2 regions of the Nocardiopsis moroccensis genome follow, and region 2 is predicted to be linked to the other one. Evidence: riboswitches for the same ligand, from Rfam matches in the RefSeq annotation. Region 2 holds a riboswitch; the other holds the start of a gene.

Region 1 (15,390 bases), 1.0 Mb from region 2:
TGCGCATCGGGGTGCACACGTCGTAGCGGCCCTGGACGATCACCCCGGGTATGTGCCGGATCCGTTCGGCACCCTCGATGAGCTGTTCGGGGGTGAGGAAGCCCTTGTTGTGGAAGTAGTGGTTCTCGATCCGGGCGAAGGCCAGCGCGTAGTCCTCGTCCGCGTGGTGTTCGCGCAGTGCGGGGTTGGGCAGCAGCGTGATCGTCGACCCCTCCCACACGCTCCACGCGCGGGCTGCCTCCAGCCGCGTCTTTCGGTCCTGGGACTCCAGGCGGCGGGCGTAGGCGGCGATGAGGTCGTCGCGCTCCCCCTCCGGGATGGGGGCCAGGTAGGACTCCCACAGGTCCGGGAAGAGGTGGGAGGCGCCCTCCTGGTAGAACCAGCGAAGCTCCTGGTCGCGCAGGGTGAAGATGCCGCGGACGACCAGCTCGGTGACGCGCTCGGGGTGCTTCTGCGCGTAGGCGAGGGCCAGGCAGCTGCCCCAGGACCCGCCGAAGACCTGCCAGGCGTCCACGCCGATCATCTCGCGCAGGCGCTCCATGTCCTCGACCAGCGCCCAGGTGGTGTTGGTGGCCAGGTCGACGTCCATACGGCTGGCGTGCGGGGTGGAACGCCCGCAGTTGCGCTGGTCGAACAGGAGGATGCGGTACCTCTCCGGATCGAAGAGCCGACGGTGGTCGGGGGTGCAGCCGCCGCCCGGGCCACCGTGCAGGAACACCACGGGTTTGCCCGCGGGGTTGCCGCACAGCTCCCAGTAGACGCGGTGTCCGTCACCGACGTCGAGCATGCCCGAGTCGTACGGCTCGATGGGCGGGTACAAGGTGCGCAAGGCGTGGGCCCTTTCGTGCTGTTCGTGGCTGGGTCGTGTTCGGGGCCGGACCGGGATCAGAGCCGCCCCAGGAGCTCCGCTTTCTTGGTGCCGAACTCCTCGTCGGTCAACAGCCCCTCGGCGTGGAGGTTCCCGAGCTCCCGGATCTTGGCGAAGATCTCGTCGCCGTCGTCGGCCGCGCCCGCCGTCAGGGCGGCGGGCTCCTCCCCGGGTTCCTGGTCCGCCAGGGCGATGCGGCTGTTGACGGTGGCGGCCATCAGGAGGGTTTCGTCGCTGCCCTTGGGGCCGTGCGAGACCAGGGTGAAGAAGTCGTGTTCGAGGCCGGAGGCCTCGGGGATGGTCGCTCCGCGCAGCACCACGCGGAGGAAACCCTCACCGAAGTCGACCTGCGGGGACCACTGGAGGGACCCGATCTCGGAGAGCGGGAACTCGCGCGACTTCTCCTGTCCCTTGGCGGTGCTCGCCATCCAGCCGTCCCAGTGGAGCCGTACCCGTTCCCCGTCGAAGGAGACGGATCCCTCTCCGGTGCGCGCCTGGAAGGGCGGCCTGACCACCAGCCCCAGGGCGACCTCCGAGAGGTCGAGCGGCGCCCCGCGGACCTCGCGTGCGTAGCGGGCGGACTCGGCGAGCCGGTCGGCGCAGTACTCGGCGACCAGCTCCCGATCATGCGGCCCGGTCAGCACCAGTGGTGTGGCGGGGGCGGCGGTGCCCACGGTCTCCAGATCCGCGTAGGGGTCGGCCCCGTCCACCAGCCGCACCCGGAGCCGCCACCCCTGTTTGCGGTCGCCGGGGTCGAAGTCCACCTCGCGTACGGCGGCCAGCGGAACCGAGCACTGGCCGAGCGCCCTGAACAGGTGCGGCACCTTGCGCCCGGTGCCGAACCCGATGCGCACCCTCTCCTCGTCGAAGCGCCAGATGGCGTGGTGCCCGCGTAGTTCCTCCATGGGGAAACATCCTAGAGGTGCCGGTGCGCGGCGGGCAGGCCCCGGCCGCACCCGGCAAACCCCGGCATCGGCGGGGCGATGGGTCGAGGCGGCCCGTTGCGGGTAGAACCGCAGGGGCACACCCCGCCCCATCCGCTCGCACGGCGGTGGGGGCCCGTGGGCGGCGCGCTCGGCGCGCCGTACCCGAAACGGAGGCCTTCGATGTCGAAAGAGATGTCCGAGGGGGCACGGGAGTTCCGCGCCGCGCGGGACCTGCTCCTGCAGCACCGGGAGGACCAGGAGACCGCGTGCCGGGAGTTCGAGTGGCCCAGACCGGAACGGTTCAACTGGGCACTGGACCACTTCGACCTGGTGGCGGCAACCCGCCCGGACCGGACCGCGCTCTGGCTGGTGGAGGAGGACGGCACCGAGGTCCACCACACCTACCGACAGATGTCGGAGCGGTCCAACCAGGTGGCGAACTGGCTGATCGGCCAGGGTGTGCGCCCCGGGGACCGGATCATGCTGATGCTCGGCAACCAGGTCGAGCTGTGGGAGACCATGCTCGCCGCGATCAAGCTGGGCGCCGTGGTCACCCCGACCGCGACCAACCTGTCCGAGAGCGACCTGGTGGACCGGCTGGACCGGGGCGACGTCGCGCACGTGATCTGCTCCCCCGCCGAGACCGAACGGTTCGAGCACCTGGACGGGCACTGGACGCGGATCTGCGTGGGCTACATGGACGGCTGGCTCAGCTACCCGGACTCCGAGCACGCGGGGCTGGACTTCACTCCGCCGCGGCCCACCGGGCCGGACGACCCGCTGCTGCTGTACTTCACCTCCGGCACGGCCGCTCGCCCCAAACTGGTCACCCACACGCAGCGCTCCTACCCCGTCGGCCACCTGTCCACCATGTACTGGTTGGGCCTGCGCCCCGGCAACGTGCACCTGAACGTCTCCGCCCCCGGCTGGGCCAAGCACGCCTACAGCAGCGTGTTCGCACCGTGGAACGCCGAGGCGACGGTGCTGGTGGTCAACCGGGAGCGGTTCGATCCGACGGCGCTGCTGGACGCGGTGGTGCGGTGCGGGGCGAGCAGCCTGTGCGCGCCACCGACGGTCTGGCGAAGGCTCCTGCAGGTCGGCCCGCAGGCGTGGGAGGTCGGACTGCGTGAGGCGGTGTCCGCGGGGGAGCCGCTCAACCCGGAGATCGTGGACCGGATCCGTGCGGCGTGGGGGATCACGGTACGCGACGGGTTCGGGCAGACCGAGACCACCATGGTCATCGGCAACGGCCCGGGCCAGGAAGTGGTCCCGGGCTCGATGGGACGGCCGCTGCCCGGCTACGGCATCGTCCTGATCGACCAGGAGACCGAGGAGCGTTCGGACTCGGGGCAGATCTGCGTGGACCTGGCCAACGAACCCGTGGGGGCGATGCGAGGGTACTCCGACGACCCCGAGGGAACCCGGGAGGCGACCCGGCGCGGCATGTACCGCACCGGCGACATCGCCACCCGGGATTCGCGCGGTTACATTACCTATATCGGCCGGTCCGACGATGTGTTCAAGGCCTCGGATTACCGCATCTCACCATTTGAGCTGGAAAGTGTTCTGGTCGAGCACGAATACGTGGCCGAGGCGGCGGTCGTCCCCTCACCCGATCCGCTGCGGCTCTCGGTCGCCAAGGCCTACGTGACCCCGGCCGAGGGCGTGCCACCCGACGCCGAGGCCGCCCGTGCCGTCCTGGAGTACGCCCGCGGTCGGCTGTCCCCGTACAAAAGGGTGCGCCGCCTGGAGTTCATCGAACTTCCCAAGACCTCCTCGGGTAAGATCCGACGGGTGCAGCTGCGCCGGGCCGAGGCCGAACGCGGCACGGTCACCGACGGCACGCGCAACCCGCGCGAGTTCTGGGAGGAGGACCTCCCGAAACCGGGGGACTGACCCACCGGCCTCCGCAGTGCCTTCGGAGGAATGGCCACCGCGCATTTTTGTCTCGAATAATGAGACACCTTCTTCGGAAATGCCCTGGTGTGGCCTTTCCCATCCTCCGCCCACCGTCGAAATGCCGACGCGGCCGCACCAGCCGTGTGCGACCGCGCTACGGTTTTGTTGCGAGACGACCAACCCGACGGGACCTAGGGGAGACGATGACGAGCACCAACGACACACGGGTGGCGAGTTACAAGCCACTCATCGCCCCCCGGGACCTGCTCGCGGAACTGCCGATGAGCGCCCAGAGCACGGAGCTCGTGGAGAGTTCGCGCACCGAGGTCAAGCGCGTACTGGACGGTACGGACGACCGCCTCCTGGTCGTCGTCGGCCCCTGCTCGGTGCACGACACGGAGTCGGCCCTGGACTACGCCCGCCGGCTCAAGGAGCTGGTGCCCTCGGTCAGCGACGAACTGTGCGTGGTCATGCGGGTCTACTTCGAGAAGCCCCGCACCACGGTGGGCTGGAAGGGCCTGATCAACGACCCGGGCCTGGACGACACCTACGACGTGCACCGCGGCCTGCGCACCGCCCGCAAGCTACTGCTGGACATCAACGCCATCGGACTGCCCGCGGGCACCGAGTTCCTGGACCCGATCACCCCGCAGTACATCGCCGACGTGGTGTCCTGGGGCGCGATCGGCGCCCGCACCACCGAGAGCCAGGTGCACCGCCAGCTCAGCAGCGGCCTGAGCACCCCGGTCGGTTTCAAGAACGGTACCGACGGCGACGTACAGGTCGCCGTGGACGCCGTGGGCGCCGCGGCCGCCTCGCACACCTTCTTCGGTGTGGACCCCGCGGGAGCGGGTTCGGTCGTGGTCACCGACGGCAACCCGGACTGCCACGTCATCCTGCGCGGCGGCCGCAGCGGCCCCAACCACGACCCCGCTTCGGTCGGTTCGGCCCTGGGCGTCATCGAGGGCGCCGGTCTGCCGCGACGCCTGATGATCGACGCCAGCCACGCCAACAGCGGCAAGGACCACGTCCGCCAGGCGGCCGTGGCCCGGGAGATCGCCGCCCAGGTCGCCGAGGGCGAGAGGGGCGTCGTCGGTGTGATGCTGGAGAGCTTCATCGAGGAGGGCGCGCAGAAGCTCGGCGACCCGGCCGAACTCACCTACGGCCAGTCCATCACGGACAAGTGCATGAGCTGGGAGACCACCGGGGGCGTGCTGGAGAACCTCGCCGAGGCCGTGCGCCAGCGCCGCAAGAACGCCGTCTGACCGGTTCGGGGTCCGGCGCGATCCGCCGGGCCCCGGACAGACCGGACCATGGGAAGCGGGGGGCTACCGCGCGGGAAGGGCCTCCAGCGCCACCAGGAGCTCACGGCCCAACGGTTCGCTCAGGACGGCGTCACCCGCGTCCTCGAGCTCCAGCCGGAGCGCGAACGTGTGCAGGTCGTCCCCGCGTTCGACCCAGCCGACCCACCAGCCCGGCACGGAGTCGACCTCCGCGCCCAGACCGGTCCGACCGAAGAGCTGATGGTCCGGGCCCTCCTCGATCATCAGCAGTTCGCGCATCGCGTGCTGGTGGCCGACGTCCACGGGCAGTGCGGCACGGGCCAGTTCGGCGATGAAGGTGGCCTGCTCCAGCGCGGAGATCTCCAGCGGACCCTCCAGCCAGAAACGGTCCATCCTGTCCTCGTCGCCGACCTGCCGGTTGCCGTAGTCGAACCGGTCCACCCAGGCGGTCATCTGCTCGTGCCCGATCCGGTCGGCGATCTCCCGGTGGACCGGCACGTCGGAGGAGGGCAGGGACTCACGCAGGCTCATCTCCTTCCCTCCCTCGGGGGAGACGACCTCGTCGATGTCGGCCACCTCGCCGGTCTGGAGGGCGATGAGCGTGTTCGGCAGCTTGAAGGTGGAGGCGGGCACGGCCCGCTCCCGGGCGCCCTCCGGGTTCACCACGACCGCGGACCGGTCCTCGGCGTCGAAGAGCACGAACGTCCCGTCCACCCCGGCCTCGGCGAAGACCGCTTCGAGGTCGGCGCGCTCCACGGTCTCCACGTCACCCAGCGCGACGGGTTCACCGGCGCGCCCCTCGGCCCGTTCGGCGGGCTGACCGTCCCCACCACAGGCGGACGCGGCCAGGCTGAGGGCGCAACCCGCCGCACCGGCGGCGAGCCGGACCCGGGTCCGCCCGGACCTGCCGGGAACGTGTTCGGTGTCGGTACGCACTCGTCTCCTCCACAGGGTGTCCGAAGGAACGTCCCCCACCAAGCTAGGGCATGCCCGACGGCCGCGTACCCTGCTTCGCGAGACCCCGAACGAGCCGCCCCGATCGGGCCGTCCCCCGAAGCCACCAGCGGGCCTCCGTCCCACCGTGCCGCCCCCACTGCCGGCCCGCCCGGCGGTGGGGCCGAACCGGTCGGTCAGTCTTGGGCGCCCTGTGACGCCGCTGCTAGGCTGAACGTGTTGCTGACCCCGTACGGGAGAGAGTCCGCGTATCCAGCGTGGGCCGCCGAAGGAGCAATCCTCCCCGATGACAACCTCTCAGGCACAGCGGACCGTACGGGCGAGACCACTCTGGAAAGCAGGGACCTGCTCCCTCGCCGAAGGTGCAAACCACGCCGAGCGCGCGGTGAAGCTCTCAGGCACCCATGACAGAGGGGGAGGATGGCAACGCCTTACGCACGACACGACGCCCATCCTCTCGGGAGTGCCCATGTCAGAGCCCACGCCCGCGCCACGTCTCACGGCGCTGCACAAGACCCACGAAGAGGCCGGGGCCACACTCGTCGACTTCGCCGGGTGGCTGATGCCGCTCCGCTACTCCAGCGAGACCGTCGAGCACAACGCCGTCCGTGAGGCCGCCGGACTGTTCGACCTCTCCCACATGGGCGAGATCCGGCTGACCGGCCCGCAGGCAGCCGAGGCCCTCGACTACGCCCTGGTGGGCTTCCTCTCCAAGGTCAAGGTGGGGCGCGCCCGCTACACCATGATCACCGCCGAGGACGGCGGCGTCCTGGACGACCTCATCGTCTACCGGCTCGGTGAGCAGGAGTACCTGGTCGTGGCGAACGCGGCCAACGTGCCCGTCGTCGCCTCCGCCCTGGCCGAGCGCGCCTCGGACTTCGACGTCGAGGTCGCGGACGAGTCCGCCGCCTATTCCCTCATCGCGGTCCAGGGCCCGCGCGCCGTGGAGATCCTCGCCCCGCTCACCGATGCGAACCTCGACGAGATCCGCTACTACGCCGGGTACGAGCACACCGTGGCCGGGGTCCCGGTCCTGCTCGCCCGCACCGGCTACACCGGCGAGGACGGCTTCGAGATCTTCGTCAAGCCCGCTGACCGGGCGCCCGAGGTCTGGGCCGCGCTGATCGCCCAGGGCTCCGAGCACGGGTTGGTCCCGGCCGGGCTCTCCTCCCGGGACACCCTCCGGATGGAGGCCGGGATGCCGCTCTACGGCCAGGAACTCACCTCCGAACTCACCCCCTTCGACGCCGGGCTCGGCCGTGTGGTCAAGTTCGACAAACCGGGCGACTTCGTCGGCCGCGCCGCACTGGAGGAGGCCTCGCGTACCGCACGGGAGCGCCGCCTGATCGGGCTCGCCGCCCGCGGCCGCCGCCCGCTGCGCAAGGGCCAGGACGTGCTGCGCGACGGGACCGTCGTCGGAGTCACCAGCAGCGGCGCCCCCTCCCCCACTCTGGGCCGCCCCATCGCCATGGCCTACGTGGACGGCGACCTCGACACCTCGACCGGCACGTTCACCGTGGACGTGCGCGGGAGGGGCGAGGAAGTCGACGTGGTCGAGCTGCCGTTCTACAAGCGGCAGTCGTAGGAAGCGGGGGTCCGACGAGGGCCCCCGAGAGCCTGCACGCACCGCACGGCTGGATCCCCACGAGGGACCGGCACGGTCGGGGCGTGGCCGGGCGTAGGCCGGGCCGGGTCGCCGTACGGGCGCACGGCAGACAAATGGAACACCTCCAAGGAGAGTTGAAGTGAGCGTTCCCACGGAGCTGGGTTACACCGCCAAACACGAGTGGATCGTGGTCGAGGACGGGATCGCCACAGTCGGGATCACCTCGTTCGCCGCCGAGTCGCTGGGCGACATCGTCTACGTCGAGGCCCCCGAGGTCGGCACCGAGGTCACCGCGGGTGAGCCCGCGGGCGAGGTGGAGTCCACCAAGTCCGTCAGCGACGTCTACTCGCCCGTGAGCGGAGAGGTCGTGGAGGTCAACGAGTCCCTCGAGGACGCCCCCGAGACGATCAACTCCGCCCCCTTCGAGGGCGGCTGGCTGTTCAGGGTGCGGATCTCCGAGGAGCCCGCGAACCTTCTCTCCGCTGAGGAGTACACCAAGCTGACCGAAGGCGAGAACTAGCATGACCAGCGACAACCTGCTCAACCAGAGCCTGAGCGAGCTGGACCCCGAGGTGTCGGCCGCGGTCGACGCCGAGCTGGGCCGCCAGCGCGACACCCTTGAGATGATCGCCTCGGAGAACTTCGCCCCCCAGGCGGTTCTGGAGGCCCAGGGCACCGTCCTCACCAACAAGTACGCGGAGGGCTACCCCGGCCGCCGCTACTACGGGGGGTGCGAGCACGTCGACGTGGTCGAGCAGCTCGCGATCGACCGCGCCAAGGAGCTGTTCGGCGCCGAGCACGCCAACGTACAGCCGCACTCCGGTGCCCAGGCCAACACCGCCGTGTACTTCGCGCTGCTCAAGCCGGGCGACACCATCCTGGGCCTGGACCTGGCCCACGGCGGCCACCTGACCCACGGCATGCGGATCAACTACTCCGGCAAGATCCTCAACGCCGTGGCGTACCACGTGCGCGACGAGGACGGCACCGTCGACTACGACGAGGTCGCGGCGTTGGCCAAGGAGCACCAGCCGAAGATGATCGTCGCGGGTTGGTCCGCCTACCCGCGCCAGCTCGACTTCGCGAGGTTCCGCCAGATCGCCGACGAGACCGGCGCGCTGCTCATGGTGGACATGGCGCACTTCGCCGGTCTGGTCGCGGCCGGGCTGCACCCCAACCCGGTGCCGTTCGCCGACGTGGTCACCACCACGACGCACAAGACCCTCGGCGGCCCGCGCGGCGGCATGATCCTGGCCAAGGCGGAGCTGGGCAAGAAGATCAACTCCGCGGTCTTCCCCGGCATGCAGGGCGGTCCGCTGGAACACGTGATCGCGGCCAAGGCGGTCTCGTTCAAGGTCGCGGCGAGCGAGGAGTTCGCCGAGCGCCAGCGCCGCACGGTGGCCGGCGCCCGGATCCTCGCCGAGCGGCTCACCCAGCCGGACGCGGCCGAGGCCGGGGTCAAGGTCCTGACCGGCGGCACCGACGTCCACCTGGTCCTGGTCGACCTGGTGGACTCCCAGCTCAACGGGCAGGAGGCCGAGGACCGGCTGCACTCGGTCGGTATCACGGTCAACCGCAACGCGGTTCCCAACGACCCGCGGCCGCCGATGGTGACCTCGGGGCTGCGGATCGGCACCCCGGCCCTGGCCACGCGCGGCTTCGACGAGGGTGACTTCACCGAGGTCGCCGACGTCATCGCCGAAGCGCTCAAGCCGGAGTTCGACGAGGCCGCCCTGCGCGACCGGGTCAGCGCCCTGGCCGCCAAGCGCCCGCTCTACCCGAACCTGTAGCAGTACCCAGCCGTGTGGGTCGCCAACGGCCCACACGGCGCCGCCCCCACGGCCCGACCCCTGTGCTCAACGAGGAGGACAGCATGGCCATCAGCGTCTTCGACCTGTTCAAGGTCGGTATCGGACCATCCAGTTCACACACCGTCGGCCCGATGAAGGCGGCCCGGACCTTCGTGTCCGGACTCCGTTCGGAGGGAGTCGTGGGGCGTGTCCACCACCTGCGCGCGGAACTCTACGGTTCCCTCGCGCTCACCGGTAAGGGGCACGGCAGCGACACGGCCGTGATCCTGGGACTGATGGGGCACACCCCCGAAGGGGTGGACGTGGACGCGGTCCCGGACCTGGTGGAGGGGGTCCGCTCGGAGCGGACCCTGTACCTGGGCGGCCCCGACGGTCCCCCGGTGGCATTCGACCCCTCCGTCGACGTGGACTTCCGCCGCAAGGAGAGCCTGCCCGACCACCCGAACGGGATGCGGTTCGTGGCGCTGGACTCCTACGGGACCGAGGTCGCCGCCAAGGTGTACTACTCGGTGGGCGGCGGTTTCGTCGTGGACGAGCGGGCCGCGGGTGCGGACCGGATCAAGGCCGACGACACCGTGGTCCCGTACCCCTTCGACAGCGCCGAGGAACTGCTGCGCCTGTGCGAGCGGACGGACATGTCGATCAGTGCCCTGATGCTCGCCAACGAGCAGGCGTTCGGCCGCACCCCGGACGAGATCCGCTCCGAGCTGCTGGAGATCTGGACGGCGATGCGCCAGTGCGTGCGCCGCGGGGTCATGACCGAGGGCAGCCTCCCCGGCGGTCTGAAGGTGCCCCGGCGGGCGCACCGCCTGTACCGGCAGCTGGGCGGCAACTGTGACGAGCACGGCCTGCTCGCCCCCACCCACGTGGATCCGGACCCGATGCGCGGCAGTGACTGGATCACGCTGTACGCCCTGGCGGTCAACGAGGAGAACGCCGCGGGCGGGCGCGTGGTGACGGCCCCGACCAACGGCGCGGCGGGGATCGTTCCCGCGGTGCTGCACTACTACCTGCACTTCAGTCCGGGCGCGGGCGACGAGGGAGCGGTCCGGTTCCTGCTGACCGCCGCGGCCATCGGCATCCTGTTCAAGCAGAACGCGTCCATCTCCGGTGCCGAGGTGGGCTGCCAGGGAGAGGTGGGTTCGGCCTCCTCGATGGCGGCCGCCGGCCTGGCCGAGGTGCTGGGCGGGTCCCCCGCACAGGTGGAGAACGCGGCGGAGATCGCCATGGAGCACAACCTGGGTCTGACCTGCGACCCGATCGGCGGTCTGGTCCAGATCCCGTGCATCGAACGCAACGCGCTCGCCTCCGTCAAGGCGATCAGTGCCACCCGGATGGCCCTGCGCGGCGACGGCAGCCACTTCGTGAGCCTGGACAAGGTCATCAAGACGATGCGCGACACCGGCCGCGACATGATGGACAAGTACAAGGAGACGAGCCGCGGCGGTCTCGCCGTCAACGTCATCGAGTGCTGAGGGGCGCGGCCCGGCCGAGGCCCTCCCACCGGGGTCTAAGCGGCCCCGGTCCCGCAGCCCACGGGCCCTCAGCGCGTTCCGGCGGTGAGCCGCGGCCGCTGCTCCCCCGGCTCCCTGGGGCGCAGGCGCCGCTGGTCGAGGACCGCCTCGCGGGGAACCCGGTCGACGACGTAGTCGACCTCGGCCCGCCACAGTCCGTCGGCTCCGCGGCCCGTCCAGCGTTTGAGGAGGCCCTTGTGCCACGTTCCGTGGTCCATGACCCAGCACAGCCGGGTTCCGGGGGGCGCATGGTCCGGGAAGCAGTGGATACACGGCGGCCTGTCGTGCACGATCCGGTCGATGGGGGCGGTGACGGGGTCGTGCAGCTCCAGCCCCAGCCGGAAGGCCTTCTTCCGACCCTCCACCAAGGCTTCACAGTGCGTGTCCCGATGGAAGACCGAGCCGCCGGCCGTAATGACCACCCGTGCCGCCAGTCCGCTCGGAACCGGCTTGCACAGGCCGCACTGGCCGGGGAGGAGATCGTGCAGGCAACGTTCGTCAGCCACCCCGCCATTTTACCGAAACACGTTACAGAAATCGTTTCCCCCGATCGACGCCAGGTCGCTGACCTGGAAACATTCCCTGACTGAAAAGGTTGTCCACAACTGGACACCGGTTTTCGAGACGCGCCACAGACAGAGAACTCGTTCCTGCCGAAAAAGTTCGGGGCGAACAACGAACCCGAGCTCGGCGGAGGTCGCCGTGGAGCACGCCGCGAACCCGACCGGCACCGCCCGCCCCTTGGCCCGCCGGCCGAATCGGGTGCATCCGAGCGGGAATGCTCGAAGGACATTCGGGGTTGTACCGGACGCACGGCCAGTGACCGGGCTTGAGCCTCCCACCCGCTCGCCCATGCTGGTCGTCACCCCGGGTCTGGTGGCTTGAGCTCAGCTCGCCACCAGACTCGCCCCCTTTCTGCACCGACCTACCGGGCCGACGTGTTCGGCGCGGGGGGAGCAGCGCTTCGACCGCGTTGGGGAAGGCGTGCGTCCCGGCCTCAGCACACTGACCCCGGTTGGAGCCGGAACCGGTTCGGTGGCCGCTCCAGCCAGAGGCCCATGGCCACGACCAGGTCGGTTCGGGTGTACGGGTGGAACCGGCAGTGGTTCGAGGAAGGGCCCAGGCGCACGGAGGTGGAACCGGAGCACCCGACGGCCCCGGACGCTACCTGGTGCCCGTCCCGGCCGGATTGCTGCTTCCGGAGCTCACGCTCGCCGGAACATTCGTCACGGTCCCCACGCCTCTGACCACATCCGGCCACCGGATTCGAACCGAGCAGGAACACCCAGGAGGCCTGTTTACGGCTGTGGTAGAACAAGCTTCCGTGAACCCCATTCTCTCCTCCCCCGTACCGCGCTTGTTGGCGCCCCTCGCCGCCCTGATACTGGCGGCCACCGGCTGTGGCCTCGTCGGCGCTTCGTCAGGTGAAGAGGAGACCACGGGCGCCTCGGCCGACGCGCCCGCCGACGAAGACGCCCCCCGGGAAGAGGGCGCCGAGGAGGAACCCCCGGAAACGCCCTCCCTGGCCGACCCCGGCATCCTCACCGCGAACTGCGACGTGGCCGAGGGCTGGGTCGAGTACACCCTTTACTCCTCCGACAACGCCGACGAACTGCTCCAGGTCGGATTCGACATCATGGGCAGCGACCGCGGCGAGTCCGAGGACCTCTCCCACGGCCGCATGGTGGACGCGGGCATCGCACTGGGCTCCTCCTGCCACGAGAGCCAGCGGCCGCCGCTGTTCCCCGAGCGCAACCTCGTCATGGCCACCTTCACCGAGGAGGTGAACGGCAACCAGGTCAGCGGGTTCGGGGTCCTGTCCGCGGACGGCATGTTCACGGCGCTCAGCCCCGAGCAGGAGGTCGACGACTTCGGCACCCCGATCGACTACATCCACCCGGTGGCCGACCCGGAGCGCGACCGGATCATCTTCGTGCAGGACGAGGGCGGGACCGAGCACACCATCCACGCCATGGACCTGGAGAGCGGGGAGATCACCGACCTCGGCGCCACGTGCGCCAGTACGCGGTGCGACCAGCTCACGGTCGTGCCGGGGATCGACGGCGCCGTGCTCTACGGAAACTACTTCAACAGCATGGCGGTGGTCATGGACGGTGCGGGGCTGGTCGGGAGCCTCGAAAGCCGCACCCTGTTCTACTTCGACATCAGTGACCAGGTCGGTTCCGACGTGGTCGACCTGACCCGCGACACCATCTATCCGGACCGCTCCCCCGAGGTCCCCGTGGACAAGCGGTCCGGCTTCCAGGCCCTCGACGACGGCACCCTGCTCTTCGCCGACGACGAGCTGAGCGTCATCGAGTTCACCGCGGACACCCCCGAGACCTACGAGGCGGAGAACGAGGGCGTCCTCCACCACGAGCTGGAGCCGCTGCCCACCGAGCGGACCCTGATCCCCGAGGGCCCCCGGTCCAACTCCGACCCCGTACTGTCGCCCGACGGCTCCGAGGTCATCTTCCGCTCCAAGCCGCAGACCGGTGACTCCAGCTGGTACAGGGTGCCCACGGACGGCTCCAGCGGACCGGAGGAGTTCCCCGGGCTGCCCGCAGACGTCCACAAGATCCTCGCCTGGAGGTAGAACGACCCGAAAAGGCGGGAATGTCCGGCCGTGCTCCCGGCTTGTACCGAGGGCACGGCCGGAGTCCGGGCTCGAGCCTCCCACCCGCTCGCCCGTACCGGCCGTCACCCCGGGTCTGGTGGCTTGAGCCCAGCTCGCCACCAGACTCGCCCCTCCCGGAACGGGATTGCCGCCCCCTCAGGCCAGACTGCGCCTGGGGTTCTTGGCCGGGGCGGTCATCGACATCCGAATGACCGCGGGCACCTGGTCCAGTCCGAGGGAGCCGCGCAGGTTGGCGAGCGCCTCCGAACGCACCCTCTTCCAGACGTGCGCCACGTCCGCGTCGTCCTCAAGGGTGAGCGCCAGGCGCAGGTGCGGTTGGTCGCTGGACTCGGTCAGCCGTGCCCGGGCCTTGCGAACCCCGGGGTAGTCGGCGACCTCCTGTTCCAGAGCCCCACGAGCCACGCTCTCGGACATCTCCACGTTGCCCGCGTCGTCGCGCTCCAGGAAGAGACGGCCCACCGTGTCGTTCATGCCCTGCACCATCAACCACCGCAGGGCGAGGAAACCCGCCACGAAGGCGACCGCCACCACCGCGTACGGAACCCACTGCTGCGCGAGCAGCTCGTTGAGGCGCTCGCCGACCAGCGGTGCGGACGCCAGGTCTCCACCGAAGAGCCCCTGCCCCACCGCCAGTGCGGCCAGGCCCGCCGCCAGAAGCACCGACCCCACGATGACCAGGCCCAGACGGTTGCCCCGGGCCGACCTCCGACTCCTGTCGCGCGCCATCGTCAACCCTCCGCGTATCGAACGTGCGTGGCGATCCGCATGCTGCGCAGCGGGGCCAGCTCCTCCAGTCGGCGCTCCACTGCCGAGGTCACCTCGCCGGGCAGTTCGCGTGAATCACGCATGCCAGTACGTACGTGGACCTTCAACCTGTTGCCGCGCACCGCCACCTGGACCCCGTCGACACCGCTCACGTCCTGGGCCGCGGCGGACACCGCGCGGCGCAGCGCGGGCCGGGTCAGACCGACGACCAGCGCCGGGTCGTCGGTGCGCAGGGCGGTCCACCGGCCCCGGCCGGGCGCCAGTGCCACCACGATCAGAGCCAGCCCGATCAGGGCCAGGATCGCCGAGGCGATCTGCACGGACGGTTCCGACCAGGTGGTGGTCCCCGCGTAGTCGGTCGCCGCACCGACGGGGATCAGCCGCAGTGGGTTCCCCGCGAGGGCGGCGATGACCTCGGCCGCGGCGACCACGGCGACCACCAGGATCACGAGACCGGTGAGCACCGCCGGCCAGGACCTGCGCGGACGGAACGTGTGCACGGCGACCCGCCTGGCGCGGCGGTCCGTCCCCTGGCTCGGACGACCGAGCACCTCTTCCACGGTGGTCATGTCAGCGCACCAACTCCGCGATCTCGATGTCGATGTGGTGGACCTGTTTTCCGGTGATCCACTCGATCCGGCCCTTGACGTGTTCCCGTACCGCTCGGGCGACCTGGAGCGCCGGCCGCGGGTAGCTCACCTCGATACGCAACCGCAGGAGGACCACCTCCCCGCTGACCCGGGCGCGAGCCGCCCTCGAACGTGCGGCCCGCGCCCCGGAGACCTCGCCGACAGCCTTGGCGGCTGCCTTCTCGATGACGTCCCCGGGTATGTCCGTGCGGCCTCCGGGGTCCCGGGGGCGGACGTGCCTGCCGCCCTCCCGGTCCCCCGCGGGCGCGGCATCCCGCTGGCGGGGGACCGTGTCGCTTCGAACCCCGACCACGACCTCACCCCCGTCTACGCCGAACGCCGTGTGAACATCTCGGCGAGATCGATCTCGCCCTCCATCGCCCGGCCCGCGACGAACCCGACGAGGCCGAGGACCAGGACCAGCGCGAAGGCGGGGAATCCGCCGAACGCCGCCGCGAGCCCGAGCACCGTCCCGTAGGACAGTCCAACGATGGGCC
Region 2 (15,390 bases):
AGGGGGCGCAACCCCGTCGCGATCCTGGTGCCGCTGGTGTTCCTCGCCGTGATGACCTCGTGGGCCCTCATCGTGCAGCTGCGGGACTTCGTGCTGAGCGCCGACCCCATGCAGCGCTTCGTGCTCGCCCCGTTGGACCTGGTCATCTTCGTCCTTGCCGTGTGGATGATGGTGGAGGCCTTCCTCGCCCTGCGCAGGGCCTTCGCCGAGCGGTCCGCCGACCCGGGGCAGGACCCGCGGGAGGACACCGCGGTCGCCGGGGACGCCGTCGAAGGGGACGAGAGGTCCTGAATCCCACGTGCGGGCGCCCGGGACCCGGGCGCCCGCACGCGGCTCCCGGCACGGCTGGCCGGTTCCGGTCCCGTCGGCGCCCCGCACCATCCCTCACCCGCCGACCGCCATGCGGGGAACCGAAAGCGCAGGTGGGCGCCGGGTCAAGGGAGAAGTCCGTACACGGTACGATCAAGGGGCGGACCTGCCCGGGGCCTCCCTGGGCCGGTGGGGCGCGCGATGGCGGAAGACGACGGTCCCTCCCGTTATCGTTGGCGTCATGGGGCGATCCGCGGAAGAAGGCAGACACGAGTCGGGGGGCAGTGTGGCCAGCCCGGTGGTCAGTGACCGCATCTGGACGGTTCCCAACCTGTTGAGCATGCTCCGGTTGTTGGGCGTTCCGCTGTTCCTCTGGCTCATCCTGGTTCCGCAGGCGGACTGGTGGGCACTCCTCGTGCTCGCCTTCGCCGGGATCAGTGACTGGCTGGACGGCAAGATCGCCAGAGCCTGGAACCAGACCTCGCGGCTGGGCACGGTCCTGGATCCGCTCGCCGACCGCCTCTACATCTTCGCTGCCCTGCTCGGCCTGGTCATCCGGGGCATCATCCCCTGGTGGCTGATGGGGATCCTGGTGCTGCGGGACGTCCTCATCCTCGGTGCCCTGCCGCTGCTGCGCCACTTCGGCTACGGGCCGCTGCCGGTCAACTTCGCCGGCAAGGCCGCCACCCTCTGTCTGCTCTACTCGTTCCCGCTGCTGTTCATCGCCGGATACGCGTCGATCATCGGAGATGTGGCCAGAATCATGGGTTGGGCCTTCGCGCTGTGGGGAACGGCTCTTTACTGGTGGGCCGGACTGCTCTACGCCGTACAAGGGCTGCGCCTGATCGACCAGACTCGCCGCGACGAACGCGCTGATCGGACGGGAATCCACGCGGGTTCCCCGGACAGCGACACCGTGCGCGGACACAGCGCGGATCGACCCGATCCGGCTGCTGAAGGCGACCGTTGACGGCGATCCCGGCGCGGTGCCCGAGGGCTCGGACGGACCGGGCCCGTCGGATCAGGGCAGGAACGGACCCTGATCCACCGACCGAACCGGCGGACCGGCTCACCTGAGTCCTGTCGGATCGAAAGGGAGTGTCGTCTCCGCAATGAGAACATGTCCCACCGCGCGCGGGTGCGCGCGCTCCGAACACCTGTCCCCCGCCGCGCCTCCTGACGGCGCCGCCGCCCGGGGGTGCCGTCGATGAGCACCCCCAGTGAGGAGACCGCCCCCGCCGCGGTGCCGCCGATGAAGGCCGTGGTGATGGCGGGAGGCGAGGGCACACGCCTGCGCCCCATGACCGCCAACCAGCCCAAACCGCTCCTGCCGGTGGTCAACAAGCCCATCATGGAGCACGTGCTTCGCCTGCTGCGCAGGCACGGTTTCACCGAGACCGTGGTCACCGTGCAGTTCCTGGCCACCCTCATCCGCAACTACTTCGGGGACGGCGAGGAGCTCGGCATGAAGCTCCACTACGTCGCCGAGGAGGTCCCGCTCGGCACCGCGGGCAGCGTCAAGAACGCCGAGGAACACCTGCGCGGAGAGCCCTTCATCGTCATCTCCGGCGACGCGCTGACCGACATCGACCTCACCGACATGGTCCGCTTCCACAAGGAGCGCGGCGCCAAGGTCACCATCGCCCTCAAGCGGGTCCCCAACCCGCTGGAGTTCGGCATCATCATCGTCGACGACCAGGGGCGCATCCAGAGGTTCCTGGAGAAGCCCACCTGGGGCCAGGTCTTCTCGGACACCGTCAACACCGGCATCTACATCATGGAGCCGGAGGTTCTGGAACGGGTCGCCGCGGGAGAGGTGGTCGACTGGTCCGGCGACGTCTTCCCGGAACTGCTGGAGGAGGGCGAGCCCCTCTACGGCTATGTCGCCGACGGCTACTGGGAGGACGTGGGGACGCACGAGAGCTACCTCAGCGCCCAGGCCGACGTGCTCTCGGGCAGGGTCGACGTCGACATCGACGGCTTCGAGGTGTCCCCCGGGGTGTGGATCGGTGAGGGCGCGGAGGTCGACGCCACCGCCGTCCTGAAGGGCCCCCTCTACATCGGCGACTACGCCAAGGTCGAGGCCGGTGCGGAGCTGCGCGAGTACACGGTGCTCGGCAGCAACGCCGTCGTACGGGCGGAGGCGTTCTGCCACCGCACCGTGCTCCACGACAACGTGTTCATCGGCCGCGGCGCCAACCTGCGCGGTTGCGTGATCGGCAAGAACACCGACGTCATGGCGGCGGCCCGGATCGAGGAGGGCGCGGTCGTCGGCGAGGACTGCGTCATCGAGTCCGAGGCCTACGTGAACAATGACGTCAAGGTCTACCCCTTCAAGACCATCGAGGCCGGCGCGGTGGTCAACACCAACGTGGTCTGGGAGTCGCGGGGCCAGCGTTCGCTGTTCGGGCCCCGGGGCGTGTCCGGCCTGATCAACGTCGAGATCACACCCGAGCTCGCGGTGCGGCTGGCCAACGCCTACGCCACCACGCTCAAGAAGGGCGCTGTCGTCACGACCTCCCGGGACGTCTCCCGGGCGGCGCGCACGCTCAAACGGGCCATTATCAGCGCGCTCACCGCCGCCGCCATAGAGGTCCGCGACCTGGAGGTGGTCCCGGTGCCGGTGGCGCGCTTCCACACCTCCCAGAGCGGGATCAGCGGCGGCATCACGGTGCGCACCAGCCCGGGCGACCCCGAGTCCGTCGACATCCTGTTCCTGGACGGGGAGGGGGCCGACCTTTCGCCGGGGGCCCAGCGCAAGCTCGACCGGGTCTTCTCCAGGGCCGAGTACCGGCGCGCCTTCCCAGGGGAGATCGGCGAACTGTCCTTCCCCTCGCGCAACGTGGAGAACTACTCACACGAGCTCCTGAGGTCCGTGGACACCTCCGGGGTGGCCGAGGCCGAGCTGAAGGTCGTGGTCGACTGCGCGGGCGGTACCGGCTCGCTGATCCTGCCCTCGCTGCTGGGCCGGATCGGCGTGGACGTGCTCACGGTCAACAACCGGTTGGACGAGGCCTCTCCCACCGACACCGTCGCCAAGAGGATGCGGGACCTGGAGCGGCTGGGCGAGCTGGTCGCCAACTCCGGGGCCGACTTCGGGGTGCGCTTCGACCCGGTGGCGGAACGGTTGTCCATCGTGGACGAGAACGGCAAGCTGGTGGACGGCGACCGTGCGCTCCTGGTGGTCCTGGACCTGGTCGCGGCCGAACGCGGCGGCGGGAGGGTGGCGCTGCCGGTCACCACGACCCGGGTGGCCGAGGAGGTGGCCCGGTCGCACGGGGCCGAGGTGCTCTGGACGGCCACCGCCACCGACGAGCTGTCCAAGGCGGTCCGTTCGGCGGGGGAGGAGATCGTCTTCGCCGGCGACGGCCGAGGCGGGTTCGTCATCCCCGAGTTCAGCCCCACCAGTGACGGCATCGCCGCCTTCGTGCGGCTGCTGGGTCTGGTGGCGCGGACCCGGCGTTCGCTCGGACAGATCGACAGCGCGATCCCCCGGGCGCACCTCCTGCGCCGTTCGGTACCCACCCCGTGGGCGGTCAAGGGCAGCGTCATGCGCTCGGTCGTGGAGGCGGCCGGCGAGCGCGAGCTCGACACCACGGACGGGGTCCGGGTGATCGAGTCCGACGGTAGCTGGGCGCTGGTTCTGCCGGACACCTCCGAAGCCGTGACCCATCTTTGGGCCGAAGGTCCTGATTCGGACGTCGCGCATGCCCTGCTCGACGAGTGGGCGGCCGTGGTGGAACGGGCCGAGGGTTAACCAGTCGTCCCGTGGGCGTGGGCGGCAGGGCCGTCCGCGCCCACGGGCGTAGGCGGGTCGCCAGCTCGATCGGGCTTTCCTCTCCCTGAAAAACAGGGATAAAATGGACAAAAAGCCAGGTCAGGGCCTGAGTGGGAAGTTCGCGAAAATCCACCCGGCGATCCGGCGAACCAAATGCCGGGATCGGGCATCTGCCCCATAACAGGTGTTGCCCTTCCGTGCGGTCTGCGCCTCGCCCGAGTCGGTGCCCCAGGTGCCGGCACGGCCGGACCCGAGAGGGGGCGCCCCTCAGGGTGTTCACAGCGGGCCGAACGGGAGCGAAACCCTGCCTGGACAGGGATATGGTTTAAAGTCGAGTGTTCCCTGAAGCACCGCGTCACCACCCGCCCCGGTGATCCCGGCAACGGCGGACACCCAACGGGGGGTGACAAGGAGTACAACATGGGGGATGAGACCTAGCGACCGACCGTGTGAGCCGTCCCGCTGCCGCGACAGCGGACCGACTCACCGTGTTCCGGACGGTGTGTGGGCCCGGTGCCCGCCCGGCGTCCGGGACGCGCCACCGATCAGCCGAATCAAGCACCGCCCCGTGCGGTAGGAGGCCGAGCCGACCTATGTCGAGCGTTTACTGCACGCAGTGCGGTCACGCCGTTGCGGATGATGCCCGTTTCTGCTCCCACTGTGGAACCCCCATCCGCAGGGCCGAACAGCAGAGCCCACAGCCCGCCACGGCCGGGGAGTCCGGCGGAGATGTCACGTCGACCATCTCCATCTCCGGGATACAGGCCCTGGAAGAGGAGGAACCGGGTGACGAGCTCAGCGGCGACGACCCCGCCAGCGCCGACGCCCTGCCGCCCGGAACCGCTTTGCTGGTGGTCCGGCGAGGCCCCAACGCGGGGAGCCGTTTCCTGCTGGACAGCGACGTGACCACCGCGGGCCGTCACCCCAACAGTGACATCTTCCTCGACGACGTCACCGTCTCCCGGCGTCACGTCGAGTTCTTCCGACGAGGCAACGGTTTCGGCGTCCGGGACGTCGGCAGCCTCAACGGAACCTACGTCAACCGCGAGCCGGTGGACGAGGCCGAACTGGGCGGAGGGGACGAGATCCAGATCGGCAAGTTCCGTATGGTCCTGCTGACCAAACCGCGCCGGTGACGGTGCGCTGACCACGGTCGACGGGGGTGGGAGGGCCGAGGAGGTTTGCGGCCCCCCGCCTCCGGAGAGCTTTGTAACGAAGGGGTGCCTTTGCCCTCGGGATCCTGATTCAACGGGGGAGCAGGGACGAGCGCCCAACCGGCATGACGACTCGTGGGACGGAGCCGCTGTGAAGCACATGGAGGTCGTCGGCGTCCGGGTTGAGATGCCCTCGAACCAGCCGATTGTCCTGCTCAAGGAATCCGAGGGGGACCGCTACCTGCCGATCTGGATCGGCGGGGTGGAGGCCACCGCGATCGCGCTCGCCCAACAGGGGGTCGCGCCTGCGCGACCGCTCACCCATGACCTGTTCAGGGACGTCCTGGACGCTCTGGACACGGGGCTCGAGACGGTGAACATCACCGGTCTGAGTGACGGGATCTTCTACGCCGAACTGGTGTTCAGTAACGGTGTGGAGGTCAGCGCGCGCCCTTCGGACTCCATCGCCCTGGCATTGCGGACGGGCACCCCGATCTACGCCCACGAGGACGTGATCGAGGAGGCCGGGATGCCCATCCCGGACGAGCAGGAGGACCAGGTCGAGGCGTTCCGGGAGTTCCTGGACAACATCTCGCCGGAGGATTTCGGCCGACGCAGTACGTGACCGGACGGGGCCCGCCGACCGCGGGTCCCGTGCCGTATGGCCTGGCGGTTGGTCCGGGCGCTGCCGGAAAAACCTTCGTGGCCTGCGACTTTGCCGGGCCCGTCGGTGTTAGATTGGGTAAGGGGAACAGGCGTGGAGTGCGTAGCCGAAAACCGCCGGACCCGTTTCGGGCCCGAGGAGCCGGTGCCGCGGCTCAGCCTCCTTGTGCACTTGGCGACGCGCCGGGCGGCTTCGTTGACGCTATCGTGCGGCCGTCCTACGGTCAGTGCTGTGAAACCCGCGGCGCGCCCTTTCCCTAGTGGACCCTCCCCTGTCGATGCCGCCGTGGGACGAGAAGCCGGAGGTCGGCGTGGCGGTAGCGAGCGGCAAGCGGGATCCCGATGACAGGCGGTCCGCGCTGCGGCTAGCGGGGCAGCAGGGCCTACTGTGCGAAGAGGACGTGGTGGCGCTGCCTATGGACGTCGGGTATCGGGGCCCAGCGGCGTGTACGGCTGCCGGTATCACCTATCGGCAGCTCGACTACTGGGCCAGAACCGGCCTGGTGGAGCCGAGCGTGCGCACCGGAGCCCACAACGCCCCCCTGTACAGCCTGCCGGACATCCTGATGCTGAAGGTGGCCAAACGGCTCCTGGACACCGGGATATCGCTCCAGCAGATCCGCACCGCCGTGGACCACCTGCGCGGCCGTCCCGCCGCAGAACTGTCCCGGATCACCCTGATGAGCGACGGGGTCAGCGTCTACGAGTGCACGTCACCGGACGAGGTCGTCGATCTGATGCAGCGGGGTCAGGGCATGTTCGGCCTGGCACTGGCCAACGTCTCCAGGGAGCTGGAGGAGGCCCTGGGGGTGGTTCCGGCCGAGGAACGGACCGATCTGCCCGCGGCGCCGGCCCAGCCCGTTGACGAGTTGGCCCGGCGCCGCAGGGAGCGGCGCACCGGCTGAGCCCGCCGACGGCGGGGGCGGAGGGCGAACGGCCGGGTCCCGGCCGACGGCCCACGGCATCGGTGCGGCCGACGGTCGGCGGGCATCTTCGTGTGAACTGCCGAAAAGGCGTGCCCTGGCTCGGTGGTTCGGCGGTGGATCGAGTACGGTCGTAGTCACAACAGGGATGAAAACCGACATTCTCCCTGCTTGTCTACATATACAGAGCGTCAGCAGGCTGTTGATACCACGCGGGAGAGACCTCGGCAACGGGGCGCCGACGGGGCAATACTCCCCAGTAACCTCTCAGGCACCATGGACCGCGTGGAGAAGGCCGCTCTGAAGCCCGGGCACCGTAGCGCCGGGTGACAGAGGGGGAGACCGTGAGGAACACCGCCGACCCGATCGGCCCTGTCACCAGGAGGTCTCCGTGCCTGACCCGTCGAACATCCCCACCTCGGGCGCGCCCGCCCGGGTGTTCGCCGACCGCCACATCGGCCCCACCCCGGCCGAGACCGCGGAGATGCTCAAGACGATCGGTTACGGCTCCACCGCCGAACTCATGACCGCCGCGGTGCCCGAGTCCATCCTCACCGGCCCCGGCAAGAGCGCCCCGCTCAACCTGCCCGGGGCGATCGGCGAGGCCGAGGCCCTGGACGAGCTCCGCGAACTGGCCTCCCGCAACAAGGTCAACACCCCGATGATCGGTCGCGGCTACTACGGCACGCTCACGCCCCCGGTCATCCTGCGCAACATCATGGAGAACCCCGCCTGGTACACGGCCTACACGCCCTACCAGCCCGAAATCTCCCAGGGTCGCCTGGAGGCCCTGATCAACTTCCAGACCATGGTCTCCGACCTCACCGGCCTGCCCATCACCGGCGCCTCCCTGCTGGACGAGGCCACCGCGGCCGCCGAGGCCATGACCCTGGCCAGGCGGGCCTCCAAGGTCAAGAGCAACGTCTTCGTGGTCGACTCCGACGTGTTCCCGCAGACCCTCCAGGTCCTGCGCACCCGCGCCGAGCCCCTGGGCATCGAGGTGGTCGTCGCCGACCTGACCCAGGGCATGCCCGAGGGCGAGGCCTACGGTGTCCTGGTCCAGTACCCGGCCTCCAGCGGTGTGGTGCGCGATCCCAGCTCGGTCATCGCCCAGGCGCACGAACGCGGCGCCCTGGCCGTGGTCGCCGCCGACATCCTCGCCCTGACCCTGCTGCGCAGCCCCGGTGACCTGGGTGCCGACATCGCGGTGGGCTCCACCCAGCGCTTCGGCGTCCCGCTCGGCTTCGGCGGCCCGCACGCCGGCTACATGTCCGTGGGCGAGAAGCTCCGCCGCCAGCTGCCCGGACGGCTGGTCGGCGTTTCGGTCGACAACGCGGGCAAGCCCGCCTACCGCCTGGCCCTGCAGACCCGCGAGCAGCACATCCGCCGGGAGAAGGCCACCAGCAACATCTGTACCGCCCAGGTGCTGTTGGCCATCATGGCCGGGATGTACGCCGTCTACCACGGCCCCGACGGCCTGCGCGCGATCGCCCGCCAGGTCCACGCCCGCACGGTCGCCCTGGCCGACGCCCTCGCCCGGCGCGGGTTCGAGGTGGTCCACGGCGCCTACTTCGACACCCTGCGGGTGCGGGTGCCCAGTGCCGACCGCGTGGTGGAGCGCGCCCTGGAGTCCGGGATCAACCTGCTCACCGTCGACCAGGGCACGGTCGGCCTCAGCGTGGACGAGACCACCACCGTCGACCACCTCGACCAGGTCCTGGCCGCCTTCGGTGAGGCCGACCGGGGCGCCGACCGCGGCCCGGTCGCCGTGGACGGCAGCGCCGACCGCCTGCCCGCCGACCTGGCCCGCGGCGTCGACTACCTCACCCACCCGGTGTTCAACACCCACCGCAGCGAGACCTCGCTGCTGCGCTACATGCGCCGCCTGTCCGACCGCGACCTGGCGCTGGACCGCACGATGATCCCGCTGGGTTCGTGCACCATGAAGCTCAACGCCACCGCGGAGATGGAGTCCGTCACCTGGCCCGAGTTCGCCGGCCTGCACCCGTTCGCCCCGCTCGACCAGGCGGCCGGGAGCGTGTCGCTCATCCGCGACCTGGAGTCCTGGCTGGCCGAGGTCACCGGCTACGACGCGGTCTCACTCCAGCCCAACGCCGGTTCCCAGGGTGAGCTCGCCGGGCTGCTGGCGATCCGCGGCTACCACCGCTCGCGCGGCGACGCCCACCGCGACGTCTGCCTCATCCCCAGCTCCGCGCACGGCACCAACGCCGCCAGCGCGGTCATGGCGGGTATGCGCGTGGCCGTGGTGGCCTGCGCCGAGGACGGCAACGTCGACCTGGACGACCTGCGTGCCAAGACCGCCGAGCACAGCGAGGACCTGGCGGCCATCATGGTCACCTACCCCTCCACCGCGGGCGTGTACGAGGACACCATCACCGAGGTGTGCCGCCTGGTCCACGAGGCGGGCGGTCAGGTCTACGTCGACGGCGCCAACCTGAACGCCCTCCTGGGCTGGGCCAAGCCGGGCGAGTTCGGTGCGGACGTCAGCCACCTGAACCTGCACAAGACCTTCTGCATCCCGCACGGCGGCGGCGGTCCGGGCGTGGGCCCGGTCGCGGTCCGCTCGCACCTGTCGGGTTTCCTGCCCAACCACCCGAGCCAGCCCGAGGCCGGTCCGCACACCGGGGTCGGCCCGGTTTCGGCCTCACCGTTCGGCTCCGCCGGCATCCTGCCGATCTCCTGGGCCTACGTGCGGATGATGGGCGGCGACGGTCTGCGTGCGGCCACGGAGACCGCCGTGCTCTCGGCCAACTACGTCGCCAAGCGCCTGGAGCCGTACTACCCGGTGCTCTACACCGGCGCCAACGGTCTGGTCGCGCACGAGTGCATCGTCGACATCCGCCCGCTCCAGAAGGCCAGCGGTATCAGCAACGAGGACGTCGCCAAGCGCCTGATGGACTACGGGTTCCACGCACCGACCATGTCCTTCCCGGTCAACGGCACGCTGATGGTCGAGCCCACCGAGAGCGAGAACCTCGCCGAGCTGGAGCGGTTCGTCCAGGCGATGATCGCCATCCGCGGTGAGATCGACCGGGTCGCCGCGGGGGAGTGGTCCGCCGACGACAACCCGCTGCGGGGCGCCCCGCACACCGCCGAGGCGGTGACCGCCGACGAGTGGGAGCACGGTTACACGCGTTCGGAGGCGGTCTACCCGCTGCCGTCGCTGCGCCAGGACAAGTACTGGCCGCCGGTCGGCCGGATCGACCAGGCCTACGGTGACCGCAACCTGGTCTGCTCCTGCCCGCCGCCGGAGGCCTTCGAGCTGTAGCGGACGCGCGTCGCACGACGCACGCGGTGGACACGGGCCGGCCTGCGGGACCGGCACGAACGGGGCGCCTCTCCGGGAGAGGCGCCCCGTCGTCCTATCCGCTCTCCCCGAACGCCTACTAAGGATCTACGTTGTAAAGGTGTCGCTCGGTTCGCGCCAAACGATCCGAGTACCCGCGGAACGGATCCGGAGAGGTGCAGGAAACAGCCACAGGAACCAACATCCGTCACACAGGCCTCCAGCGGCTGTGGGAGAGCGCGTTAGAGTTGCGGCGATGCTGACGGTTCGCGCCCCCATCGTGCGGACCCGCCACCCCATGGAAAGCGCAAGGAATGACCGCGACGTCCGGATCTCCCGCACGCTCTGGCCCCGCAACCCCCGCACCCCAAGCCACGGACCCCGATGACGCGGAGGAGACCGCCGTGCCCCCGGCGGAGTCCGCACCGGACCTGTGCGACCAGGCCCAGGACCTCGCCGAGAACGGCCATCTGAAGAAGGCCGCCAAGCTCTACCAACAGGCGGTGGCGGCCAACCCGCGCCCGGGCGTCCAGGCCAGGGCACTGCTCGGACTGGCGGTGGTGCAGGACCAGCGCGGGGACCTGGCCGCCGCACGCGAGGCTGCGCGCCGGGCGCTGGCCACCGGGGACTCCCGCTACGCTCCGCGCGCCGCCTACCACCTGGCGCTCTCCCTCGAACAGGAGGGCGCCCACGGTGAGGCCGCGCGGGTCTGGCACCGCCTGCTCGAGCTGGGCGGTCCCGCCTACACCGCGCTGGCCCGCTACGGGCTGGCCCGTGAGGCGGAACTGCGTGGTGAGGAGGCCGAGGCCGAGGGGCACTGGGAGGCTGTGCTGGAACTGCCCTCCGGCGACACCGGACTCAGCCGCCTGCACGCCGTCACCGTCGTCGACGCCGCACGCGACCTGGCCGGGCGCCTACTCGAACGGGGTCGGCCGGAGGCCGCGGCCGTGGCCGTCGAGCGAGGGCTGGCCGTGGGGGAGGACCCCGGCCTGCGGCTGCTGCGGGCCGCGGCCCACCTGGAACGGGCGATCGCTGACGCGGGTGCGGTGGTCGACCCCGGGCCTGCGGAGGAGGGGGCGGGCGTGCGCCCGGAGCCGCAGACCTCGGGCGCGGCGGTGGAACTGCTCGCCGGGCTGATGGCGCTGCGCGGAGAACCGGACGCGGCCGCACGGGTCTGGCGGCTGGGGTTGGACAGTGGTGACCGGGAGGCGTCCCGAGCGGTGCGCGAACGGTTGCGCCGTCCCTTCGCCCAGCCGCCGGGGCAGGACGGGGAACAGGCTCCCGAACCGTGGTGGGACGTCTACCTGGAGGAGGCCGTGGCGACCGCCAGCGCGCCGGCGCTGGCGGGGGAGCTGTTCGCGGTCATCACCCAGATGCACGCCCTGTTGGCGGTTCCGGTGGTCGAGGGGGAGGCCCGGCCGGCCGTGCTGCGTGCCGCGATGGAGCAGGCTCTTCGGACGCCGAGTGAACTGGTGTGGGGTGCCGACGTGCACGCTGACTTCCGGCGTCGGCTCAGCGAGGCGATGGGGGAGGACGTACTGCCCGAGGGCTGGCCCGAAGGGCGCTGAGGGGATCCTGCGGGCTGTGGCCGGGGGCGGCCCTGGGCCCGCCCGGGCCGGGGCCGGACAGGCCCGGGCGGGAGCGGTTCCGGCGCTCAGCTCCGAAGCGGGCGCGTTCAGGCGGCGGCGCGGGGTCGGTGCGGGGCGACAACCGCCCCGTCGGGGAGGAGTTCACCGGTGTCGTCGAAAAGGACGACGCCGTTGCAGAGTAGGCTCCACCCCTGTTCCGGGTGGCTGGAAACGATTCGCGCGGCCTCGCGGTCGGTGTCCTCGAAGGACGGGCAGGAGGGTGAATGGCTGCACATGACAGAGCCTTTCGTCTCGGTGCTCTTCGTTGAGCTGAGGCCAACAATAGTGGCTGACATCACATGGTGTTGTCGGTTTAGGCGACAATGTTCGCCCTCCCCTTTTGTTCGCTCTCACCAATGAGACGTACCTCACCCGTGCGTAGTTCTGTCCGGGCGGCCCCGGACGGCGAGGATCGGTGAAGGCACCGAACCGTACCCGGCGGGTCAGTAGCCACCGCGGGTACGGCGGGCCGCCGGACGGCTGCGCATCCCGGCCCCGGCCAGGCCGCCGCGCTGGAAGGCCCGGACGAGTTCGCCGCCGAGGTTGACCCCGGCGCCCAGCGCCAGCGCCACCATGATCGCCTCGGCGAGGCTGAGCAGCCCCGAGACCGCGCCCCCGGTCCCCTGGGTGATCTCGATCAGCCCCCGGTACAGGATGCTGCCGGGCAGCAGCGGTGCGATCGACGGGATGAGGTAGGGCAGTACCGGGCGCCGGGTCCGCCGGGCCAGCCAGTGCCCGACCATCCCCACGGCCACCGCGCCCGCGACCGTGCCCACCACCAGCGGAACGTCCAGGAACGCTCGCAGACCCGCGTAGATGACCCAGATCATCACGCCCAGGGCTCCGATCGTGGGCAGCATCCGGGGCGGCACCGCCAGGGAGATCGCGAAGGCCATGGCGATCCCGGCCGCGCCGATCAGCACCGCGGGGTTCAGCGCCATCCCGGCGGACGGCAGGTTCTCCAGGTCCAGGTTGACCCCCAGCCGGGTCGCCGTGTAGGCCACGGTGACCACGCCCGAGACGATCGCGCCCAGGATGAAGAAGGTCTCCAGCAGCCGTGCGACCGCGGTGACGTAACTACCGCTGATCCCGTCCTGGAGGCTGGAGACCAGCGGACGGCCAGGCAACAGCGCCATGATGTTGCCGGTGATGATCGCGCCCGCCTGCAGGCCCAGGTCCAGGGTGGTGCTCACCCACAGCAGCCCCACACCGATGGAGGAGGCGACGACCGCGGCCGCCGCCATCTGGTAGAACTCCGCGACCCCGCGGTTGGCCAGGAACACCGAGGTGCGGTCGCCCAGGACGGTGGCCAGGAAGGCCACCGCCGCCACGGCCGCCCCGCCGCCCACCATCACACTGGCGCTGGAGGCGATCAGGCCGAAGCCCACCGCGATCAGCCAGTTCGGGTAGGGCATACGGGCCCGGCGGATCTGTTCCAGCCGCGCACTGGCGTCCTCCAGCTCCAGCAGGCCCAGTGCGGCCTGTTGGACCAGGCTGTGCAGCTCGTTGACGCGGAAGTAGTCCAGGGTGCGGCGGCGCACCACCCGCTCGCCGGTGACCGGCGGGCTGTCACCGCCCGGGTGGGTGGACAGGGAGATCGTGGTGAAGGTGACCGACACCTCCGAGCGGGGCAGGTCGAAGGCGACCGAGAGGCTGAGCATGGCCTCGCTGACGGCCTCCGTGCTCTCGCCGCTGGCCAGCATGAGCTCTCCCACGCGCAGGGCCAGGTTGATCGCCCGCGCGTCGGGGAGCTTGACCTCCTCCTCGTCGTCGAGGCTGTCCGGGGTCAGTTCCCGTTCGTGCTCGGCCCGCCAGTCACGCATCCGGCTGAGCATGAACTCCTCGCTCGGCGGCCCGGACGGCTCCCTCTTGCTTGGCATGGCTGCTCTCCGTTTCCTCCCCGTCGCCCGCACCCCTGGTGTTCGGCGCACTGCCTCGGCAACCCCATGGGGGACGCCGCGCCCACAGGCGGGGTTCGCCCGTCTGGTGCGGTGGCACCGGTGAGTTCGGTCACCGGGTCATCCTGTCAAGGCGCGAAGGCCGCCGAGGGCGACGACGCGCCGGTCCCGAGGGCGCTCCCGGGGGTGCTCAGGCCGGGGGTTCCTGCGTCTTCTCGTTCGGGTGACCGTCCTGGCCGGGGCGGACCAGGCCGGTCTCGTAGGCGTGTACGACGGCCTGGACGCGGTCGCGCAGGCCGAGTTTGGTGAGGATGCTGCCCACGTGGGATTTGACGGTGGCCTCGCCCAGGACCAGGTGTGCGGCGATCTCTCCGTTGGACCATCCCTTGGCGACCAGCCGTAACACCTCGCGTTCCCGGACGGTCAGGGTGTCCGCCGACGGCTCGGGTCCGGCCTCGGGGGAGGGCAGCAGCGGCGCGAAGCGGTCCAGGAGGCGGTTCAGGACGGTGGGGGAGATGACGGAGGCGCCTCCGGCGACCAGTTCGACCGCGGAGACCAGTTCGGTGGGCGGGACGTCCTTGAGGAGGAAGCCGGAGGCGCCCGCACGCAGCACACCGACCACGTACTCGTCCAGGTCGAAGGTGGTCAGGGCCAGGACCCGCACCCGGTGGCCGAGCGGCCGGGCCCATTCGACGATCTGCCGGGTGGCCCTGATCCCGTCCACGCCCGGCATCCGGATGTCCATGAGGACCACGTCGGGCAGCAGGCCGCGGACCTCCCGGACGGCCTCGCGGCCGTCGGAGGCCTCGCCCACCACGGACACGTTCGGGGCGGATTCGAGGATCAGGCGGAAGCCGGCGCGGACGAGCGGTTGGTCATCGACGAGGAGTACTGAGACGGGCACGGGCCGATTCTCCCGCACACGGCGCGGTCCTCAGGCCGTGGGCAGCGGGGGCGGGGTGCCGCCGAACTCCGGGCACAGCGCCTGGTGTTCGCACCAGCCGCACAGCTTGCTGCGTTTGGGCTCCCACACCCCGGCGCGTCCGGCCGCCTCGATCCGCGCCCAGATGTCGGCGATCTCGGCCTCGGCGGCGGCGAGTTCGGCCTCGGTGGGGTCGTACCAGCGCACGGAGCCGTCGCCCAGGTAGACGAGCTGGAGACGGGCGGGCACGACACCGAGGTCGCGCCAGATCATCACCGCGTAGAAGAAGATCTGGAACTTGGCCTTGTCCTCGAACCGGGGGTGCGGCGACTTCCCGGTCTTGTAGTCGACGACCCTGATCTGGCCGGAGGGGGCCACGTCCAGGCGGTCGACGTAGCCGCGCAGCCGTAGTCCGGTGGGCAGGGAGACCTCCAGGCGCATCTCGCGTTCGCGGGGCTCCAGCTGTTCGGGGTTCTCCAGGTCGAAGTAGCGTTTGACCAGGGTCCGGGCCGACTCCAACCACTCCTGGAGGGCTTCCTCGCCGTCGAAGAGCCGCTCCTGCAGTTCGGGGTCGCGTGCGCGGAGCTTCTCCCACTGGGGGTCGACCAGGCTCAGCGCGGTGCGCGGTGTGCGGGTCCGGGCCGGCAGCTCGTAGAGGCGTTCGAGGCAGGCGTGGACGAGGGTGCCGCGCAGCGCGGCGGTGCTGGGGGCCTCGGGGAGGCGGTCGATGGTGCGGAACCGGAACAGGAGCGGGCACTGGAGGAAGTCCGAGGCACGCGAGGGTGACAGGGCGGTCGGCAGCGGCGCG

Evidence for each region. Region 2 has a riboswitch for glycine ahead of gcvP (aminomethyl-transferring glycine dehydrogenase). Riboswitches for the same ligand answer to the same signal wherever they lie in the genome.
Region 1: linked by a shared signal. The riboswitch ahead of gcvT (glycine cleavage system aminomethyltransferase GcvT) and the one ahead of gcvP (aminomethyl-transferring glycine dehydrogenase) in region 2 are both predicted to bind glycine.

The regions. Positions count from the first base shown of each region.
Region 1 covers NZ_CP199747.1:37,937-53,326, reverse strand. The annotation lists gene pip (prolyl aminopeptidase) at 1-829, opposite strand, end outside; gene ACUKCB_RS00235 (DUF4429 domain-containing protein) at 886-1,773, opposite strand; gene ACUKCB_RS00230 (AMP-binding protein) at 1,975-3,690, shown strand; gene ACUKCB_RS00225 (3-deoxy-7-phosphoheptulonate synthase) at 3,897-4,958, shown strand; gene ACUKCB_RS00220 (penicillin-binding transpeptidase domain-containing protein) at 5,022-5,912, opposite strand; glycine riboswitch at 6,154-6,254, shown strand; gene gcvT (glycine cleavage system aminomethyltransferase GcvT) at 6,400-7,515, shown strand; gene gcvH (glycine cleavage system protein GcvH) at 7,676-8,056, shown strand; gene ACUKCB_RS00205 (serine hydroxymethyltransferase) at 8,058-9,326, shown strand; gene ACUKCB_RS00200 (L-serine ammonia-lyase) at 9,410-10,822, shown strand; gene ACUKCB_RS00195 (hypothetical protein) at 10,891-11,367, opposite strand; gene ACUKCB_RS00190 (hypothetical protein) at 12,186-13,457, shown strand; gene amaP (alkaline shock response membrane anchor protein AmaP) at 13,635-14,225, opposite strand; gene ACUKCB_RS00180 (DUF6286 domain-containing protein) at 14,228-14,833, opposite strand; gene ACUKCB_RS00175 (Asp23/Gls24 family envelope stress response protein) at 14,835-15,206, opposite strand; gene ACUKCB_RS00170 (hypothetical protein) at 15,221-15,390, opposite strand, start outside.
Region 2 covers NZ_CP199747.1:1,033,743-1,049,132, forward strand. The annotation lists gene ACUKCB_RS04265 (carbon starvation CstA family protein) at 1-291, shown strand, start outside; partial or broken gene ACUKCB_RS04270 (CDP-alcohol phosphatidyltransferase family protein) at 596-1,352, shown strand; gene ACUKCB_RS04275 (sugar phosphate nucleotidyltransferase) at 1,562-4,066, shown strand; gene ACUKCB_RS04280 (FHA domain-containing protein) at 4,681-5,223, shown strand; gene ACUKCB_RS04285 (bifunctional nuclease family protein) at 5,393-5,866, shown strand; gene ACUKCB_RS04290 (MerR family transcriptional regulator) at 6,321-6,809, shown strand; glycine riboswitch at 7,031-7,121, shown strand; gene gcvP (aminomethyl-transferring glycine dehydrogenase) at 7,219-10,116, shown strand; gene ACUKCB_RS04300 (tetratricopeptide repeat protein) at 10,449-11,702, shown strand; gene ACUKCB_RS04305 (DUF5999 family protein) at 11,810-11,998, opposite strand; gene ACUKCB_RS04310 (threonine/serine exporter family protein) at 12,206-13,642, opposite strand; gene ACUKCB_RS04315 (response regulator) at 13,851-14,564, opposite strand; gene ACUKCB_RS04320 (RecB family exonuclease) at 14,595-15,390, opposite strand, start outside.